3 regions of the Brevibacillus sp. SIMBA_040 genome follow, and region 3 is predicted to be linked to each of the others. Evidence: riboswitches for the same ligand, from Rfam matches in the RefSeq annotation. Region 3 holds a riboswitch; each other region holds the start of a gene.
The links. A riboswitch is a leader RNA that binds a small molecule or an ion and turns the genes downstream of it on or off. The one in region 3 is predicted to bind glycine.

Region 1: it holds a riboswitch for glycine, as region 3 does, so the genes downstream of both, SB752_RS06930 (amino acid permease) here and gcvT (glycine cleavage system aminomethyltransferase GcvT) in region 3, are expected to answer to the same signal.
Region 2: it holds a riboswitch for glycine, as region 3 does, so the genes downstream of both, SB752_RS07120 (iron-sulfur cluster biosynthesis family protein) here and gcvT (glycine cleavage system aminomethyltransferase GcvT) in region 3, are expected to answer to the same signal.

Annotation. Positions count from the first base shown of each region.
Region 1 is NZ_JAWRXI010000003.1:268,875-274,202, forward strand. Features, by position in the region: gene SB752_RS06925 (DMT family transporter) at 6-887, opposite strand; gene SB752_RS06930 (amino acid permease) at 1,103-2,494, opposite strand; glycine riboswitch at 2,853-2,913, opposite strand; glycine riboswitch at 2,916-3,014, opposite strand; gene SB752_RS06935 (adenine deaminase) at 3,210-5,039, opposite strand; gene SB752_RS06940 (LysR substrate-binding domain-containing protein) at 5,125-5,328, opposite strand, start outside.
Region 2 is NZ_JAWRXI010000003.1:307,024-312,351, reverse strand. Features, by position in the region: gene glyA (serine hydroxymethyltransferase) at 1-699, opposite strand, end outside; glycine riboswitch at 904-1,007, opposite strand; gene lpdA (dihydrolipoyl dehydrogenase) at 1,058-2,473, opposite strand; gene SB752_RS07120 (iron-sulfur cluster biosynthesis family protein) at 2,518-2,856, opposite strand; glycine riboswitch at 3,027-3,132, opposite strand; gene SB752_RS07115 (alpha/beta fold hydrolase) at 3,299-4,123, opposite strand; gene SB752_RS07110 (helix-turn-helix transcriptional regulator) at 4,236-5,183, shown strand; gene SB752_RS07105 (response regulator) at 5,244-5,328, opposite strand, start outside.
Region 3 is NZ_JAWRXI010000002.1:526,747-532,074, reverse strand. Features, by position in the region: gene SB752_RS05605 (YqhG family protein) at 1-802, opposite strand, end outside; gene SB752_RS05600 (DEAD/DEAH box helicase) at 849-2,549, opposite strand; glycine riboswitch at 2,771-2,867, shown strand; glycine riboswitch at 2,868-2,982, shown strand; gene gcvT (glycine cleavage system aminomethyltransferase GcvT) at 3,160-4,263, shown strand; gene gcvPA (aminomethyl-transferring glycine dehydrogenase subunit GcvPA) at 4,305-5,328, shown strand, end outside.

The DNA.
Region 1 (5,328 bases), on a different contig from region 3:
GCTTTCTAGCTTTTTTCTCCTACTGCCAGAGAGATTAAAATCACGATAAGCGCGGCAATGGAGTTCCATGTTACCTGATCCCCTAAAATGAGCGTTCCAAGCAGGATGCCGAATAAAGGAACCAAATAATTGGTAAGGGATGCAAATGCGGCGTTCGTGCGCCTGATGAGCGTATTGTAGAGCATGTAGACAATTCCAGCCTGAACTACACCTAATATTACGACGTCAATCACCTGCTGCCAGCTCAAGCTGATATGAAAAGGATTTTCAAAGAGAATGGCAAGTGGCAGCAAAAGGACCGAGGCAACAAATAAAACATTGCGAATAGCTAAAATCGATGAAATGGGTGGCAGGTGCTTCAGTAAAATAAGAGAGAGTGCAAAGCTCATGGATGCTCCGACGAGAGCTAAATAGCCCATTACATTTCCGCTAAAAGAAAGAGAGGAAAGGGTAGGGCCAAACAGCAGGCACAAGCCCCCAAAGCCGATGAAAATACTGACCCTTTTCCAGGGTGAAAGCTTTTCTCGTGGTGCTGCTATTTTCATGAAAATCAGGGTGAAAATCGGCACCGTGCCAAGCAAAATGGAAGCTGTGCTGCTATTGATGTACTGCTGCCCCCAGCCGATCAAAATGAAAGGAATAACAGCCTCAAGCAGTGCAATCCAAATAAATAAGCTCCACACTTTTCGACCAAGGCGGCCAGCTGACCGTTTTTCTTTTTTTCCATTGAACAAATGGAGGATGGCTAGAGTGACAGTGCCAAGTATGGCTTTGTACGCGGCGAGCGTAACGGGCGTGATAGAGCCGATGACTAAATCGACAAAGAAAAACTGCGAGCCCCAGATGATTCCGATACCGAGCAAGAGCAAATAATTGATTGTATTCATACGAAAGGTCCTCGCTTTTTAGATGGTAATGAGTTGATAGATGTGAAAGCTATTCAGAGGTGCAGGCGCCTTGACTTCATCGTAAGTCGAGCGAGAGGCGGCTTCAATGAAGAAAAAGACTATCTGTATCGGTACAGATTTAGGAAAGAAAAGTTCCAAAACAAAAACATCCCGCTCTCACCATTTCAAGTGAAAGCGGGATGCTTGCGTTTTTTCTAGCTTACAGATTTGTTATCCGCTACGTTATTATGATTGATTTGATCAGCGTTTGGCTTGCGCATTTTATAAATCGCTACCAGCATAATAAACCATACCGGAGTGACGAACAGCGCCACACGCGTGTCTTCTGCCAGTGCCAGAACGACGAGAATAAACGCGAGGAAAGCAAGAATCAAGTAGTTGGAGAAAGGAAACAAGGGTAGCTTGAATTTGTTTACTGCTGCCAGATCCGGTCTTGTTTTCCGGTATTTCAGGTGACAGATGACGGTAATTCCCCAGATAAAGAGGAAACAAACCGTTGATACGCTTGTGATGAGGGTAAATACGCCCTCAGGCATGACATAGTTCAATATGACAGAAATCAGGATGACAATCGTGGAAAAGAACAGTGCATTGGAAGGGACTTTTCCTGCTGTCAGCTTTGTAAATGGGACAGGTGCATTTTTCTCTTTCGCCAGTGAGAAAACCATCCGGCTTGTACTAAAGATGGCGCTGTTACATGCCGAAGCTGCCGATGTGAGCACGACGAAGTTAACGATTCCAGCAGCTGCAGCGATACCGATTACCGCGAATACTTGGACAAACGGACTTTCTGTTGGAACGATGGCGCTCCATGGATAAATACTCATGATCACGATCAGTGCCCCGATGTAGAAAATCAGGATGCGGATCGGGATGTTGTTGATTGCTTTCGGAATTACTTTTTCAGGGTCTTTGGTTTCACCGGCTGTCAGTCCGACGAGCTCAATCCCAACGAACGCAAACACGACCATCTGGAATGAGAGAAGGAAGCCGTTTATCCCATTCGGGAACATACCTCCGTGGCTCCAGAGATTGGTGAAGCTCGATGGACCTGAATTAGTAGAGAACCCTTTGATAATCATGAAGAGTCCAACCACAATCAAACCGAGAATCGCAATAACCTTGATTAACGCGAACCAGAATTCCATTTCACCAAAAAGCTTGACCGTTGCCAGATTCATGATGAGCAAAACGACAAGTGCGATTAATCCTGGCATCCACTGTGGTACTTCTGGGAACCAGTATTGGGTATAGAGTCCAACTGCGGTCAAGTCAGCCATGGCAATCGATATCCAGCAAAACCAGTACGTCCAGCCAGTGACGAATGCTGCCATGTTTCCCAAGTAGTCTTTTACAAAATCAACGAAAGAATGATAGTTCAAATTCGATAGAAGCAGCTCTCCTAGAGCGCGCATAATTAAAAAACAAATAATCCCGGTAATTAGGTAGGCAAATAAAATAGAAGGCCCAGCTAAATGAATGGATTTACCTGCGCCGAGAAATAATCCGGTACCAATAGCTCCACCAATCGCGATTAATTGTACGTGTCTGTTTTTCAGACCTCTTTCTAGTGTTTGTTCTTGCATATGATCCCCCACTTTCTCGTTTGTGTAAGCAGTTTGCAATTAAGATGATTTTATATATGTTAATAATAAATATAAATCAGTGAATTGCAAATTAAATTTCCAATAAAAGTTATTTTTCTGTCTGATTTTTATTGGAAAAAACGCTTACAAATTTGAATATAACAAAAATTTAGTTTAATAAGAAATGACTTAGTCCCTACATTTGCTCGGGTCTTTTGATGCGAGTGATGCATGTAACCCCCCTTTTGATTGAGTGATTCCTATCTTTCACTGATACTTTCATCCGTTATCGCGTTATCGTAAGTGAAGTTTTTGAAAGTACAAAAAAAGGCAGAGAAAAATAGGAGTAGTCCCATTTTCTCTGTCCTTTTACCTGAGAGTATAACTCCTTTGGTGGCCGCGAAGGCTCTCTCCAGAGATGCGTCCTATTGTGGTCCTTTTACCTGAGAGATTTGCCCTATGATCAGGACTTGCTCCTTCGGTGCCGAACATTACGTCCAGTCTCTCCCACAATACTCAACCGCTTATGTTTTTCATATGTGTCCCTTACATATTAATGATTGGATAGATGAAAGTCAAACAAAAATTATGAATTAAGAAACTATTTAAAATATATCTTGCTAGATTCATCAGCTATTTAAGTAAAACGTAATAAAAAGACAGCAGGGAGATTGAGGCCCCTGCTGTCCTTGTAATAGACGTATTTACGCATGGCTTATTCAACAAAAAGGGAGACTTTCTCAAAGCCAGCATCCGAGATACGAATCAACCCGGTATCCGAAATGTGGAGGGTAGGGATGACGACGAGAGCGAGCAAGGATAGCGTCATAAATGCGTAATTCATCGTGCAGCCAGCCGAAGCAAGTGCACGGCTGATCGCCATCGATTGCTCCACGACAGTCTCGTAAGGCTCAGTCGACATCAAGCCGGCAAGACGCAGCGGCAGCTCGACCAGGTCGTTGCCGGAAGACGCGATCGCAATTCCTCCCTGCATGCTGATCACGGCGTTGGCTGCTCTCGCCATTTGTTCGTCGTCGTTTCCGATGACGAGGACATTGTGGCAGTCATGTGCAACCGTCATGGCAATCGCAGCGGGCTGGTCGAATCCGACGTTGCCAACGATCCCGATAGCAGAGCCTCCTGTTTTCCCGTGACGCTCAAAGATAGCCATTTTGCACAATGTGCTCTCAGGAGTAATAGCTAGCAGTCCGTCTTTCACTGGAACCTCGGCGAATATTTCCTCGGTTTCTACATGGTTTTCTCTCACCATCGCAACACGCGTTTTGATCGTTCCGAATTGATTCGGTGTCTGGATGTGGAAGCTGGCAGGAGTAAGCTCAGGGGTGAGCTTTACTGAGTTGATCGCATAATCGGGATAATCAAAAGCGGCCAGTTCTACCGTCATGGCGCCATTTTCCGCAACGACCTCGCCACGGGCAATGGTCATCACGACATTCACATCCGCTAAATTCCCGTCGAGCAAAATAATATCCGCAATCGTGCCAGGTGTAACCGAACCGACATCTCTTGCTACACCAAAGCGCTCAGCCGTATTGAGGGTTGCCATCTGGAAGGCAGTCACTGGCTTTACTCCCTGAGAAATGGCATGTCTCACGATAAAATTCATGTGGCCTTCTTCTTTTAACGAATCGCAAATACGGTCATCCGAAACTAGCATCATGCGCCGGGAATCGAGTCCTTGCTCGGTATGCGCTTTGATCGTAGCAGCTACGTCATGCCAGGCAGAACCACGGCGCATTTTTGCGTACATGCCGAGGCGCACGCGATTCGCGACATCTTCCTTTGTCACACACTCATGATCGCCAGAAACACCAGCGGCAGCATAGGCAGACAGTCGTGGATCGTTGGACGGCCAGGTATAATGTCCATCTACGACTTTCCCAGCCCGCAACGTAGCTTGAATTTCCCCAATCATTTTGGGATCACCATAGACGACACCCGGGAAGTTCATGACCTCTCCGAGCGCAATCATGTCTGGTCCCCAGCTCAGTGCTTCCGCCACTTCAGCGGGCCCGAATTCTGCACCAGCTGTCTCAAAGGTCGGATTCGTAGATGGAACACAAGAAGCTACTTGCATATAAGCCGCCATTGGTGTTTGGCGTGCTTCGTCCAGCATAATGCGCAAGCCGGGGAGACCAAGTACGTTCGAAATTTCATGCGCATCAAAAAAGCCGCCAGTCGTTCCGAGCGGGAGTACCGCATTGGCAAATTGTGTGACGGACAACATACTGCTTTCAATATGACAATGCCCGTCCAACAGACCGGGGGCAATGTATTTTCCGTTTGCCTCAATGACACGTGTAGCGTCATCAATCATGCCTTCTACAAATGGCCCAACATATGCGATACGCGTGCCAACGACAGCGACACAAATATCCGATAAAATTTCCCCTGACACGACGTTTACCAAGCTTCCATTGCGGATAAAGAGCGTCGCTTTCTTTTCCCCTCTGGAAAAAGCAACGAGGTCTGGGATACAATCTGCCAGTTGCGGTCTAGCGAATTTGGCTGCTACATCGTTCATTTTCTTCTACCACCTCTTAAAAATCTGGTTTGCGTTATATCATATCTTACATAGGGGATGAAACATAGTCTAGTCGATGAAAAGGCTATTCCCTGACATAATGCTCTTTCAAATACTCAACAAATCGATCAACGACATTCAAGTGCAAGGAAGCCTTCCGGTAGAGCATCCATGTTTTTCGAGTGATAGCTTGTTCGTCTAATGTGCTCAGGTCCATGCAGTACAATCCGTCCTCGGGCTTCACAAAGACGCTGGGGACAATGGCGTATCCCAACTGATTTTTGACCAT
Region 2 (5,328 bases), on a different contig from region 3:
GCCGCCGCGTGGACCACGCAATGTTTTGTGCGTCGTGCTCGTCACCACATCCGCATAGGGAACAGGAGATGGATGCAACCCAGCTGCTACGAGACCTGCGATATGTGCCATGTCCACCATGAACTTGGCTCCGATTTTGTCCGCGATTTCTTTGAATTTGGCGAAATCAATCTGGCGGGGATAGGCGCTTGCTCCGGCAATGATCAGCTTCGGGCGCTCGCGAAGTGCTGTCGCTTCTACCTCGTCGTAATCGATCAGATGATTGTCTTCTCTCACACCGTAAGCCACTACGTTGAACCATTTCCCCGACAGGCTAACCGGACTTCCGTGGGTCAAGTGCCCACCATGAGAAAGATTCATGCCCATGATCGTGTCGCCCGGCTGAAGCAGAGAGAAAAAGACCGCTGTATTGGCTTGTGCGCCAGAGTGAGGCTGAACATTCGCGTACTTGGCACCGAACAAGGCGCAGATGCGATCAATCGCGAGCTGCTCAACCACATCTACATGCTCGCAGCCACCGTAGTAACGTTTGCCCGGGTAGCCCTCTGCGTATTTATTGGTCAGTACTGAGCCCATCGCTTGCATGACTTCTTCGCTGACAAAGTTTTCCGATGCGATCAGCTCCAGCGTCCGATGCTGCCGCTTGTTTTCATTTTCAATGGCCGAAAAAATTTCAAAGTCACGATCCTGCAAACTCATGAACGCTCCTCCTATTTGCTACCTTTCCTCGTGTTTTTGGAATACAAAAAAGGACGAAGGAAAGATAGATTAACGTGTAATCTACCTTTCCTCTGTCCTTTTTACCTGAGAGTTTAGCTTCGGCGCTCGTTCCTGTGTGCATAACAGCAGGCTGTTGTCGAAGCGTTCCCCTTGGGTGGCTTTTTCAAGCGCTCTCCAGAGGTGCGTCCAATTGTAGTACTCTTTACCTGAGAGATTAATCCCAAGGATTTTTGGGACTTGCTCCTTCGGTGCCAGTCAAAGCATCTGGTCTCTCCTACAATCATCATCCGCCATATGAAATTTTGTCATTCTTGCCAAAAGCAACTGCTCAGACTATCTATCGGCTCAGCTGGTGAATCCCTTGCCCAAGTGCTCCTTCTGCTGCCTCCATGATGATCTCGCCCAAGCTTGGATGCGCATGGATCGTATGAGCAATGTCTTGCAGCTTGTGCCCTTTTTCAATCGCCAGACCAATTTCTCCGATCAGGTTGGATGCTTCTGGTCCAACGATTTGTCCTCCCAGGATTGCACCTGTTTCGCTGTCTCCGATGATTTTCACAAATCCGTCTCCCGCATTCAGGGAAAGTGCCCGCCCGTTTGCAGCATACGGGAATTTCCCAATCGAAACCGTATAGCCCTGGTTTTTGGCTTCCGTCTCATTCAGACCGACACTTGCGATCTCCGGATCTGAGAAGACGACAGCAGGTATCGTTTTATAGCTGACGGAGCTGTCCAGGCCAGCAATGACTTCTGCGGCGATTTTGCCTTCGTAGGATGCCTTATGCGCCAAGGCCAGACCTTCTACGATATCGCCAATCGCATAAATGTTGGGCACGCTCGTTTTGCACTGCTGATCTACCTGGATGAAACCACGCTCAGTCAATTTCATATTTACCGTTTCAAGTCCGAGCTGATCGATGTTCGGGCGTCTGCCTACTGTAATCAGCAAATATTCTGATGATACCTGATGCAGCTCACCTTTCACTTCATACGTAATCGTGGCCTCAGCTGCTGTTTGCTGCGCTTCTTTGGCGATCGCTCCCGTATGCACCTCTACGCCCAGCTTCTTTAGCTTTCGTCCTACGAAGCGGGACATTTCTTTCTCAAACCCAGGCAAAATCGAGTCCGATCCCTCGAGAATCGTTACTTTGGCACCGAGCTTGGCATACGTCTGTCCCAGCTCGATTCCGATATAGCCTCCACCGATCACAACCAGGCTTTTCGGAATTTCCGTGAGCGTAAGCGCTTCCGTAGAAGAAAGAATCCGTCCCTCATACGGGAAAGCTTTTAGCTCAATCGGTCTGGAGCCAGTAGCGAGGATACAATGTGCAAAGCGGTAAAGACTCGTTTCTTCTCCGTTTATCACCTGTACCAGATCGTCGCCCACGAGCCTCGCTTCGCCCTGGATTCGCTGGACCTTGTTTCCTTTGAGCAGCGACTTGACGCCACCTGTTAATTTATCGATCACACTTTGCTTCCATTCCTGCACTTTGGCAAAGTCGACGCTGACTCCCGCTACCTGCAATCCGATCTCCTGGGAATGCGTTGTCGCTTCGTACTGATGTGCTACCGAAATGAGTGCCTTGGAAGGAATGCAGCCTTTGTTCAAACAAACACCGCCAACCACCGCTTCTTTTTCCACAATCGCTACTTGCTTACCTAATTGAGCAGCTCGAATCGCTGCGACATATCCCCCTGGACCAGAGCCAATGACCAGGACATCAAGCTGCTCCACTACTCCGTTCTCTGCCATGGTTTTCCCCCACTTATTTCTCTCTATTTATGCGCTTTGTATGATCAGCTTGTGCGAATGCGCAGCCGATCCGAAAACAATTCCTCTGGACTCGACAGCGCAAAGCCCTGATCTGGATCAAAGTCTAGCGTCAATACGTCGCCCAAATTGCGCTTCGTCAAAAGATCGATGCAGAACGGAATCCTGTTCTGGTAGACCAGCGTATCGTTTTTTCTCAATTCGTCAACCGCTAGCTGGACGGAAAAAGCACATCCACAATCTCCCGACATCACTACGTCAATCCGCAGAGCAGTGTCCTGTGGAAAGCTAAGCTTGCTGAGTTCACTGCGAGCAGCGTCCTTCACCGTAAGCTCCATGTTCTTGTTCCCTGCCTCCTTTCCCATCGCGCCATCCTCCGCTTAAACCTTTTTTACGAACACCAAAAAAGGACAGGAGAAAGATAGAGTGACGATACTCTACCTTTCCTCTGTCCTTTTTACCTGAGAGTTTAACTTCGTCCAACTAGCCCGAAGTATTCCCCTTGGGTGGCTTTTTCAAGCGCTCTCCAGAGGTGCGTCCAATTGTAGTATCTGGTACCTGAGAGATTGATCCCAAGGGTTTTATGGGACTTGCTCCTTCGGTGCTAAACCTGTTTGTTTAGTCTCTCCTACAATCATCATCCGCCGCTATTCAATTGATGGATAACTTTTCATTAAGTAAATCACATCCATCTTATCCGTGTCAATTCTGAAAAAAAATATTATTCAGGCATTATAAAATAGCAGAACATAAGAAGGGAAAAGAGTGGCTTGCTCCCCCTTCTCCCCAACATTCGCTAAGGTATAATTATTCTGCTGCCTGCTCATCCAGAAACGCTTTTACTACCTGATAAAAACCGTCAGGATCATCTGAATGAACCCCGTGACCGCATTGTTCAAAAGTCTCCAGCTTTGTGTTTGGTCTACGCGATACCATCAGCTCTGCTTGCTTTGCGTCTAGTACAAAGCTTTTTTTACCATGAATCAGCATGATTGGACATGTAGAGGAAAGCCAGTCTTCCCACCAGCTGCCATTAATGTTTTTCTGAGAGATATTCATTCCTTTTAAATCTGTACGAAACCCCCACCCTTTTTCATCCTCAAATACACTCTCAGAAAAATAATCGATGGCTCGCACACCTACACGTTCAAGAGATTCCCTCAATTCTTTTAGCGAAGCAGAACGCTCGGGGAGCAGCTCCACGAAAGAAATATCCACTGAAATGTCTGCACCGACGTCCTCCACAATAACGGCTTTGACCAATTCAGGGTAGCGTGCAGCAAACTGGTATGCGTTGACTCCGCCCAAGGAATGTCCCACGATCGTCACAGGTCGCCCGCCAAGCTCTGTACGAACCAAGCTTAGAATGTCATTGACGTAGCTCTCTCTTGTGTAGTCCTTTTGTGGCGGATGCTCACTCCAGCCATGGCCCCGTTGATCCAAACCAATTACTCGCCAATCTTTTTGAAATGCCTCGGCAAATGCGGAAAAAGTGCGTGCATCATTCATATGTCCGTGCAGCAGAAGCAGTACATTTGGACTCTCTCCCCCATAGTCGAGGTAGGATAGCTTGATATCACCAGATTGAAAATATTTTCTTGTCGCCAAATGATTGTCTGTGGGATGAGACATGTTATTTCCTCCTTTTTTTCTTCTGTATCGTGTGTGGCTTGCTTTCCTCTTCACTCTATCAGACAATAGTGACAGATCATGTCATAATTAAAATGGGAGTACAGTAAAATCCATGCCAAAATCCAAGAGACTGCTGGAACTCATGCTGACCGTCAATCGCAAACGGAAATTCACCGTCAAGGAGCTTGCTCAGGAGTTTGGCGTATCCACGCGAACGATCCTGCGAGATTTGCAGGAGCTGAGCGAGCTCGGCGTGCCCCTTTATTCGGAAGTCGGTCCTCATGGTGGCTATCAGGTTCTCAAGGAAAGAATCTTGCCGCCGATCGCTTTCACTGAAGAAGAAGCCGTTGCCATCTTTTTTGCGATTCATGCCCTGCGCCACTATTCCTCGTTGCCTTTTGCAGCAGAAGCTTCTTCCGCATTGAAAAAGTTTTATCAGTTCATGCCACAGGACGTCCGCGAACGGATCGAACAAATGAGAAACCGTGTTGATTTCATTACACCGACCAGACAAGCCAGCTCACCCTATTTATCCATCCTCCTCGACGCTGCGATCCAGCAAAATGTCATCCTCATCGATTACGAATCAAAGGATAAACGGGCTAATCGAAACATACAACCGATTGGCATCTATACGAGAAATGGCCTGTGGTACTGCCGCGCTTTTTGCTTCCAAAGCGATGATATTCGCGTATTTCGCTGTGATCGCATCCATTCTGCTGTTGCATCTAACACAAAGCCGAGGGATCTATGGAATATGCATCTGGGCAATAGCGCCAGCAATCAGGTAGAGGAGCAGGAGCAAATTTCACTTGTGGCAGAGCTGACTAAAGCGGGGGTACAGGCATGCGAGGCTGAACCAGGTCTTGTAACCCTGCTCCATTTTCGAAAAGATGGGACCGGCTTGCTGGAAGGCAGCATAGCGAAGCGAGACCTGTTGTATTTTGCCAAGTTCTTCATCAGTGTCGGAAAAGACGTGACCGTGAAGCACCCGCCAGAGCTTTTGAACTGCATGAAAAGCTATTTAACTGAGCTCTCGTCTCACTATTCATTTACTTGAACAGTTAGTAAAAAAGCAAAAAGCCAGGGACAACTCTCCCTGGCTTATACACATTACACGTTACAGCAGTCCTTCCTTTTGCGCTTTTTGTATCGCATCATCCCGGTTCCGCACACCGAGCTTGTCATACAGAGCTGACGCATAG
Region 3 (5,328 bases):
CAGGAACAGACGGGACATTATTTTCGACAGTCACTTCTTGTGCCTGGGCTTCTTCCTCTTCTTCTGCACTTTCTTTTGATGCATCGTCCTCAGCAGGGGGTTCGCGCCGCGCCAGTTCCTCGTAATACGCAGCAAGAATAGCCAGTTCTTCCGTCAAGCGCTCCCGTGCTTCCTCAGCCCACTTTTGATCTTCTTTTTCCAACACACTACTGACTTCCTGCTTTGCCATCTCCAGCGCTTGCTCAATGCTTATCCTCCGGTCCAACGTGTAAAAGTAATCCGGGATGGCGGGTGTGAGCGACAACTGAAACAGGAAGGAGGTAAAATCGTGTACGATCCGCGGGTTATGCAGGTTAATCCCCAGATACAATAAAATATCGCGCTTCTTGTCACACAGAAGTGATAGTTTGAGATTCAGTCCAAGCCATGGAACGAGTGGGGCAGAACGACGTTTCCCACCTGCTCCCAGCGCCAGCGGGCTTTGCTCGTACATACAGAGAAATCGCCCGTGCTTTTTCGTTGAATCGAAAATTTGCTGCATCCGCGCTGCTCCCAAATGCATATGCTCGGCACGTACTCCATCCGGCATGCGATCAGGGTTGAAGGCAAATGTCAGCACCAGAGGCTGATAGGCGAGATTCATTTTTTCCACCCAGCTCCAGTAAAATGGGCGATTGCCGATGTCTTTATCTACTTCTACCGGCAGCTTCACAGTGAAATAATCGGGATGTGTTTCTACAATATGAGCCGAAAAAGTGGCAAGATAGCGTTCGATGAATTGCCGCACCTGTTGCTGTTGCATGAGCGAGCCTCTCTTTTCTTGTTTTAGAGTGCGTGCTTATGTTCGTTTATTGATCGGCAGCTTCCGTTAATGGAGTCTCTGATCGTGTTTGCCGCACCGCACGTATAGCATGGCCCATATTGTCCAGCTTCAGGGCCATTTCTTTATTGGAGTGTGAATCCATAATGATTTGAATCAGATTTTCCTCCAGTGACTGGCTCAGGCTAAGCCGCTCCACAATATCGTCCAGCTCACCGATGACCATTTCAAATAAATCAATTTTTTCATAGAGCAAGCTCAGGATGTTTTCCTCGATCGTGCCGATTGTCGACATGTTGTAAATATGCACATCCCGTTTTTGACCCAAACGATGTACACGACCGATTCGCTGCTCGACACGCATCGGATTCCACGGAAGATCGTAATTGATTACCTGATTACAAAACTGGAGATTGATACCTTCACCGCCAGCCTCTGTCGCGATTAATACTTGCGCACGATTTTGGAACAAATCCGTCATCCAGTCTTTTTTACTGCGCTTAAATCCGCCACGAAACGGTACGGAGGTAATACCGTGATCATGCAAATATTTTTGCAAGTAGTTTTGGGTGGCGCGATATTCTGTGAAAATGATGACCTTGTCATTAATTTGTTGAATCAGCTCAACGGTTTTTGCTGCTTTGGAATGCGTCTCGATTTTTTTAATCATCTCGACCAGATGGATGATTTGCTCGCGTAGCGGGGAATCCTCCGCCATTCTTTGATGCATGTTGTACAGTGTCATGAACGAGGCTTCCTTGCTGGAACAGACCTCGCGCTGTAAGGTGATGAGTGCAAGCGAATTGAAGCCGCCGATGCCAGACTGGTACTGTTCACGAACAAAGCGGGTGACACCATCATAGAGGGCCAATTCCTCCGCTGAAAGCTCTATCGGAATCGACTGTACGCGACGACTCGTAAACTGGATGCCGCCGTCACTGCGCTTGTTTCGGATCATCACCTTCTCAATTTCCTCACGCAGCTTGTCGCTGTTTTTGGATTGGCGCTTGCCTTCCACATAATTGGAGGAAAAAGAGGTTGTGTGGCCGAGATGACCGGGCTTTAGCAAATTGATCAGATTGTACAGCTCATCCATCTCGTTTTGAATCGGAGTTGCGGTTAGCAGCAAACAATATTTTTTGCGGATTTCCTTTACAAATTGATAGTTTCGGGTTCGCTTGTTTTTGAGCTTGTGTGCTTCATCGATGATGAGCATGTCGTAATCGATGTCTAGCACGTGACGGCGATGAGGATCACGCTTGGCGGTGTCGATCGAAGCGACGACGACCTCATGCTGACGCCACATATACTCTTTTTTCTGGGCGACGGCAGGAATCCCGAATTTTTGCTGTAGTTCTTTCGTCCATTGAATGACGAGGGATGCAGGAACGAGGATGAGAATTTTTTTGGCCAGCCCGCGAACCATGTACTCTTTCATGATCAAGCCAGCTTCGATCGTTTTTCCCAGCCCTACCTCATCTGCGAGAATGGCTCGTCCACGCATGTCTAAAAGCACACGCTCAGCCGTATGAAGCTGATGCGGAAAGGGGGATAAGAGAGGTAAATACTTCAGGCATTGCAGCTGGTCAAACTCACGAACAGCCATGGCCTCCTCTGCTTCCAAAGCGAGCTTCCACAGCTCCCATTTGTCCCAGGGCCCATCCTGCTGCAGACGTTCAGAGAGCGGATCAATCCAGCTCGTATCAAATGAAACAGGAACATTCGGCATATTGGTTACTCCTTTGCGTAGCTCTGCCATAACTTTCAAGTCATTATCTAAAAAGCTTAACGTTTTTTATATGGGATATCATTTTGTTAAGTATTTCTTAATCTGACTGTTAATTTGTATATTTTCAACTGCTTGCTCTCGTGGTAGGATAAAGGAGAAAGTTCCTTTCCTAGTATGGAAAAGTTATCAATAACTTATGTATGACCATCTAACCACCGCGAATGATAGTAGCAGGGAGAGACTGCGAGCACCACTGCAGCGCCGAAGGAGCAAGCCGGAAACGGTGAATCTCTCAGGCAAAAGTACCTCTACTGGACGCAACTCTGGAGAGAGCTCGCAAGGAGCCACCAAAGGGGAAACTTGCAAGTGAGGAGAACCCCGACTCACTTGATTCGCAAGGTAACTCTCAGGTACCAAGGACAGAGGAGGAAAAATGGGCACCCTTATTTTGGTGTACCGTTTTTTCGACTCTGTCTTTTTTGTACTGGTAGGAATGAGAAATTTCTATCCGGTATAAGCGCAGCCGCGGCTCCGCCACACGTGGCGTAGCCAGGTTTTCTAGTTCAGGGGGAAAAATGCCATAACGCATGGTTAACAGGAGGTGCCACACATGTCCAATCTGAAGCGAACGCCTTTGTTCGATTCATATGCAAAGTATGGCGGAAAGACAATCGACTTCGGCGGATGGGAATTGCCTGTGCAGTTCTCAAGTATTGGCCAAGAGCACGAGGCGGTACGGACAAAAGCTGGTCTGTTTGATGTTTCCCACATGGGAGAGGTGGATGTAAAAGGGGAGAATGCTCTCGCTTACCTCCAGCACGTTACGACAAATGACGTGTCCAAACTCGCAGTAGGGCAAGCACAATACAGTGTTCTATGTTATCCAGATGGCGGGACCATTGATGATCTGCTCGTATACAAATACGCAGATGACCATTACCTGCTTGTTATTAATGCTGGAAATATTGACAAAGACTACGCCTGGTTGCAGGAGCATTTGATTCCAGGTGTGACCATTGAAAATATCTCTCCACAAACGGCTCAAATTGCGATTCAAGGCCCACTGGCTGAATCGATTTTGCAAAAACTGACGACGACAGATTTGTCCCAAATCGGGTTTTTCCGCTTTGAGCGTGATGTCGTCATCGATGGCATTTCGGCACTTGTATCTCGCACAGGATACACGGGTGAAGACGGATTTGAAATTTATTTAGACGCAGATACAGCGGTCAAACTGTGGGATTCCCTGCTTCTCGCAGGACAGGAAGACGGCCTTCTACCATGCGGACTCGGTGCGCGTGACACGCTGCGTTTTGAAGCAAAGCTGCCACTCTACGGACAAGAGCTGAGCAAGGACATTACTCCGATCGAAGCGGGTATTGGCTTTGCGGTGAAGGTAGATAAAGAAGTAGCGTTCATCGGTCAGGAAGCCCTGAAGGCACAAAAAGAAAACGGTGCGCCTCGCAAACTGGTCGGTATTGAAATGATCGACCGCGGAATTCCGCGCACGCACTATCCTGTATACGCAGGAGAAGAGCTCATCGGTGAGGTGACTACAGGTACACAGTCGCCAACCTTGAAAAAGAACGTCGGTCTCGCACTCGTAAAAACCGAGCACGCGGCTATTGGTACGCAGCTCGAGGTAGAAATTCGAGGAAAACGTTTAAAGGCAGAGGTTGTTGCTGCTCCGTTCTACAAACGTCCAAAAAACTAAGCTGTAACCACCAAACATCCTATTAGAGGAGGACAACGTTCGTGAAATACCGCTACCTGCCACAAACCGATCAGGACAAGCGCGAAATGCTGGAAACGCTTGGAATTACCAGCATCGATGAGCTGTTCGCTGACATCCCTGAGGAAGTACGCTTCAAAGGTGCACTCCATATTCCAGAAGCACTGTCTGAGCCTGATCTGGTGAAGTACTTCACACGTCTGGCCAATCAAAACGTAAATTTCAGTACACATGTAAACTTCCTCGGTGCAGGGGTGTATCAGCACTACACACCGAGTACAGTGAATCATATGCTCTTGCGCGGTGAGTTCTTCACGGCTTACACACCGTACCAGCCTGAAATCAGCCAAGGCGAGCTACAAGCTATTTTTGAATTCCAGACAATGGTATGTGAGCTGACTGGCATGGAAGTAGCGAACTCCTCGATGTACGACGGAGCGACTTCTTTGGCGGAGGCAGCAATGATGGCTGCTGGTCACACAGGCAAAAAACGTGTGATCGTCTCTCGCGCTGTCCATCCTGAAGCACGTGGCGTGCTGAAAACCTACGCATATGGTCAAAATGTTGAGCTGGTAGAAGTAGGTACGAACAGTGACGGTGTCACCGATCCTGCTGCATTAGAAGCACTCATCGATGATAATACGGCGGCAGTTATTGTTCAGTATCCAAACTTCTTCGGTAACGTAGAAGATCTGGCTGCGATTGAGCCGATCGCACATGGAAAAGGTGCTCTCCTGATTGCTTCATCCAATCCACTCTCACTGGGCGTATTGGAAGCACCAGGCAAGCTTGGAGCTGACATCGTGGTAGGAGACATGCAGCCATTCGGTATCCCGGCATCCTTTGGTGGACCACACTGCGGTTACTTTGCAACAACAACCAAGCTCATGCGCAAAATGCCAGGTCGTATCGTTGGTCAAACCAAGGATGAGAACGGCAAGCGTGGGTTCGTGCTGACTCTGCAAGCACGTGAACAGCACATCCGTCGTGAAAAAGCGACATCCAATATTTGCTCAAACCAAGCATTGCTCGCGTTGGCAGCTGCGA